Regions from separate parts of the Kocuria himachalensis genome, predicted to be linked through region 1. Evidence: riboswitches for the same ligand, from Rfam matches in the RefSeq annotation. Region 1 holds a riboswitch; the other holds the start of a gene.
The links. A riboswitch is a leader RNA that binds a small molecule or an ion and turns the genes downstream of it on or off. The one in region 1 is predicted to bind S-adenosylmethionine.
Positions count from the first base shown of each region.

Region 1 (2,194 bases):
CAGGCCGTCGAGACCCGCGCCGCGGTCGTGGCGACCAGCGGCACCGGTCAGGACGCCGCCCGGCTGGCACGGCTGATCGCGGAGCGGGCCGCGCCCGCCGGGGCGGCGGGCTACCGCCCGGACATCGAGCACGGGCCCGGCGCGGCGTCCGCGGCCGCCGCACATCCCGGCGCGGACCTCGTGCTCAACGGCATCACCGGCTCCATCGGGCTCGCGCCCACGCTGGCGGCGCTGCGGGCCGGGCACAAGCTCGCGCTGGCGAACAAGGAGTCGCTGATCGCCGGCGGCGCCCTCGTGAAGGCCGCCGCCGCGGCCACCGGGGACCCGGACGCCCTGATCCCCGTGGACTCCGAGCACTCGGCACTCGCGCAGGCGCTGCGCGGCGGCACCGCCGGAGAGGTCGACCGGCTCGTGCTGACGGCCTCCGGCGGACCGTTCCGCGGCCGGTCCCGCGCGGAGCTGGAATCGGTCACGCCGCAGGACGCGCTGCGCCACCCGACCTGGGACATGGGCCTGATGGTGACGACGAACTCGGCGTCCATGGTGAACAAGGCCCTCGAGGTGCTCGAGGCCCACCTGCTCTTCGACGTCCCCCTCGAGCGCATCGACGTGGTGGTGCACCCCCAGTCGGTCGTGCACTCCATGGTCCAGTTCGTGGACGGCTCCACCCTCGCCCAGGCCTCGCCCCCGGACATGCGCCTGCCCATCGCCCTCGGCCTGGCCTGGCCCCACCGGGTGCCCGGCGCCGCCCGGCCGTGCGACTGGACGCGCGCCGCGGAGTGGACCTTCGAGCCCCTCGACCCGGTGGCGTTCCCGGCCGTCGAGCTCATCAAGGCGGCGGGGGAGCGGGGCGGGACCTTCCCCGCCGTGTTCAACGCGGCCAACGAGGAGGCGGTGCACGCCTTCCACGACGGCCGGATCCGGTTCACCGCCATCGTGGACACGGTCGAGGCGGTGCTGGGCGAGCACGACGACGGCGGCCCGCTGGAGCTCGAGGCCGTGATGGCGGCCGAGCGCTGGGCCCGCCGGCGGGCCCGCGAGGTGATCGCCGGCTGACGGAGCGGGCCGCGGTCCGTGCTACGATTCCCGGCGGATGACGAGTCCCAGCGCGAAGCTCTGGCTAGCTGGGCGGCAACCCTCTCCCGTAGTGGGGTGCCCCAGGTGACCATCCGGCCACGGCGCGACGACGCAGCCGGCGGCAAGTACGGTTCGACCGCTCCGCGCCCACCGGCGCGACGACGCCCGCAACCGTGGACGCCGCCGGACCCTCGGGCCCTGGCGCCGACATCCGACTTCCTGGACCCATGGAAAGGCTCGACATGCGATCGCAGCGCCTCACCCTCCTCGCACTGGCCACCACCCTCAGCCTGACCCTCTCCGCCTGCGGAGGATCCGACCAGGCCGCCGCACCCTACGACGACGGCGTGATCAAGATCGGCACCGACGGCCGCACCCAGGTCCACGAGGCCTTCCTCGAGGAGGCGGAGGCGGCGGGGATCGAGGTCGAGCTGGTGGAGTTCACCGACTACAACCAGCCGAACGCCGCCCTCACCAGCGGTGACCTGGACATGAACTGGTTCCAGCACGGTGCGTTCCTGGCCGACTACCGGAACAACTCGGGCGAGGACATCGTCCCCATCGGTTCCACCTCGATCTACCCCCTGGGCCTCTACTCGGAGCGCTACGAGTCCCTGCAGCAGATCAAGGAGGGCGACGAGATCGCCGTCCCCAACGACGCGATCAACCTGGCCCGCGCCCTGCTCCTGCTCAAGTCCGCCGGTCTCGTCGAGTTCACCTCCGACACCACGGCGCCGTCCGAGCTGGACGTCGACGCCGAGAAGTCGAAGGTGAAGGTCACCCCGGTCTCGGCCGAGCAGACCGTCCTGTCCCTGAGCTCCACCGCCGGCGCGGTGGTGAACAACACCTTCCTGGCCCGGGCGGACATCGACCCCAACACGGCGCTCTTCTCGGACGGCGAGGACAACGAGAACGCCCTGCCCTACGTGAACTTCTTCGCGGCCACCGGCGCGAACAAGGACGACGAGACCCTCCACCAGGTCGCCGACCTGTTCCACACGGACGCCGTGCTGGCGGCCGAGCAGGCGGAGACCAAGAACACCGCGGTGTCGAAGGACGTTCCGCAGGACGAGCTGATCCAGGTCGTCGACCAGTACGCCGAGGACCTCCAGAAGTG
Region 1 is NZ_BAAGPL010000015.1:83,773-85,966, reverse strand. Features, by position in the region: gene dxr (1-deoxy-D-xylulose-5-phosphate reductoisomerase) at 1-1,056, shown strand, start outside; SAM riboswitch class IV at 1,093-1,211, shown strand; gene ACYVM4_RS09650 (MetQ/NlpA family ABC transporter substrate-binding protein) at 1,320-2,194, shown strand, end outside; gene ACYVM4_RS09645 (methionine ABC transporter ATP-binding protein) at 2,192-2,194, shown strand, end outside.

Region 2 (2,194 bases), on a different contig from region 1:
AGGGCCCCCAGGCCGCGAACATCAACGTCATCTCCTAAGGATCGCCGCGGGCCTCGGCCCGCTGATCCTCCAGAACCGTCGTCGGGCTCCGCCCGGCGGCGGTTCTGTCGTCGTACCCCCCCCGGTCACCCGGCACCTGGGGGCAGGACACTCCGCACCGTGGGACGTGCTCGCGCGGTTCCGCCCCCGCACGGCGGAGGGCGCAGCCCGACGGGCTGCGGCCTCCGCCGTGTCCTCTCCGCCGGTTAGGCCGACATCGGGAGGGATGAGGGGTGGAGCTTGAAGAACGGGTGCCGTCCGGTCGCCGCGAGGGTTCCGGGAACGAGGAGCTGACGGTACTTGGCGCACCATTGCGCGGTTCCCTCCGTGTGCTCCGCCGCGGCGGCGAGGTCGTCGGCCTCAGGGCTCAAGTACTCCTGCACGTCCCCGTCGGTCGACGTGAGCCGGACGAGGTGCAGATCGGGGAGGGCGGTGACGGTCACGTCGATCCACTCCTCGCGCTGGTCGGTGGTGATGGCTGTTCTTTCTTCGGACATGGTCATGTTTTCTCCTGACGTTCTTGCAGGCATCCGATGGCGTTGCCCGCCGCTTCGTCATCCGATCCACCCGGGAACATCGGGTTGGCGCGCAACGGGTCGGAGCCCCTCCATGGACCCGTCGGGGATCGTCGATCTCCGGTCGAGCACGTGGACGCCGCATCTCGAGAAGCAGGTTCAGGCTACCCCGCGGCTCCGACACCACGACAGGCGGGTCGTGAGTTGTGTCACCGGAACGTAATGCTCGGGGCCGTCGCCGGCGCCGTCCCCGGTTGCTCGAAGCCCATTCCAGCGCATCGATGTGTCGTCGAGGTGTCGGAGCGGTGACACCCCGGGGAAGACCGGTGCACAGGAGGATGGCCCCGGAACCCGCCGGGACGCCGCACGCCGATGCGGTCCCGCCGGTGTGGTTCAATGGAGGAAGCTTCAAGAGACCCGGTCGGCAAGCTCCGACTTGACCGGGCACCAACCCCATGTTCACGGGTGGTTCGGATGACGAAGCGGCTCGCATCGCCGCAGCAGCGGTACCCGGTGCGAGCAAGAGCGCACGAAGGATCCCGGTCATGTCCGACCCCCGCCACCCTGCCGTCGCCCGTGCGGGCGCCTCCGAGACCTCCCCGAGCGTCCCGGCGCCGAGGGACTCCGTCCGGAACGACCCGACGCCGGGCGTCCCGGCGATCAGCGCCTCCGCCATGAGCCTCGAGGACTACGCCCGCGCGGTGCAGGTCCGCACCGAGTTCGTGGACTTCCTGCTGGCTCCGGCCCGCGGGGAGCTCGCCGCCGCGGCCTGAGGCCCGTCGCCGTGGACCTCCTCTTGGACCGTTCCGTGCTGCTGGGGGTGCGCACCCCGGAGCGCTGCCCCGAGCTGGCCGAGGTCCTGCGCCGGCACGGTCACCGGCGGCTCTTCCTCCCGGCCACCGCGCTCGCCGAGCTGCTCGCCGAACGGCCGGACGAGATGCTGTGGGCGGAGCAGCTTGAGCTGCGCTTCCCGGGCCAGGTGCTGCCGGTGGACGCCGCCGTGGCCCGGGCGTGGGGCGCGCTGGGCGCGTCAGGGGAGGCCGACCCGCTCGCGGGGCTCACCGCGGCCACGGCCCTGGTGCACGGGCTGACCGTGCTGACCGCGGAGCCCGGGCGGTACGCCGGTACCGGGGCCTCCGTGCTGGACGTGTCCCCCGCGCGGCGGTAGCCCTCAGGCGGTCCGGCGGTGGCGTCCGCCGCGCCCCTGCCCCGAGAGCGCCACCGCACTCTCGTAGTGCTCGAGCAGCTGCCCGACCAGCACGTCCCACGTCCGGCCCTGGACCGCGGCGTGCGCCGCGACGCCGAACGCGGCTCGCTTCGCCTCGTCGCCCAGGAGGTCGGTCACGTGCCCGCGCAGCGCCCCGAGGTCGCCCGGGGGATAGAGCCAGCCGGTGCGGGACCGGTCCACGAGGTCGAGGGGCCCGCCCCGGCCGGTCGCGACGACCGGCACCCCGGAGGCCATGGCCTCCTGGATCGTCTGGCAGAACGTCTCGAACTCGCCGGGATGGACGAACACGTCGAAGGAGGCCATGATGCGCGCGAGGTCCGCGCCGCTGCGGCGGCCGGTGAAGTGGGCCTGCGGCAGCCGGCGGCGCAGGGCGTCCTCCTCCGGCCCCGAGCCCACGACCACCAGACGCGTG
Region 2 is NZ_BAAGPL010000016.1:69,880-72,073, reverse strand. Features, by position in the region: gene cspE (transcription antiterminator/RNA stability regulator CspE) at 1-38, shown strand, start outside; gene ACYVM4_RS11155 (hypothetical protein) at 246-542, opposite strand; SAM riboswitch class IV at 961-1,086, shown strand; gene ACYVM4_RS11150 (hypothetical protein) at 1,100-1,327, shown strand; gene ACYVM4_RS11145 (PIN domain-containing protein) at 1,351-1,722, shown strand; gene ACYVM4_RS11140 (glycosyltransferase family 4 protein) at 1,726-2,194, opposite strand, start outside.
Region 2: linked by a shared signal. The riboswitch ahead of ACYVM4_RS11150 (hypothetical protein) and the one ahead of ACYVM4_RS09650 (MetQ/NlpA family ABC transporter substrate-binding protein) in region 1 are both predicted to bind S-adenosylmethionine.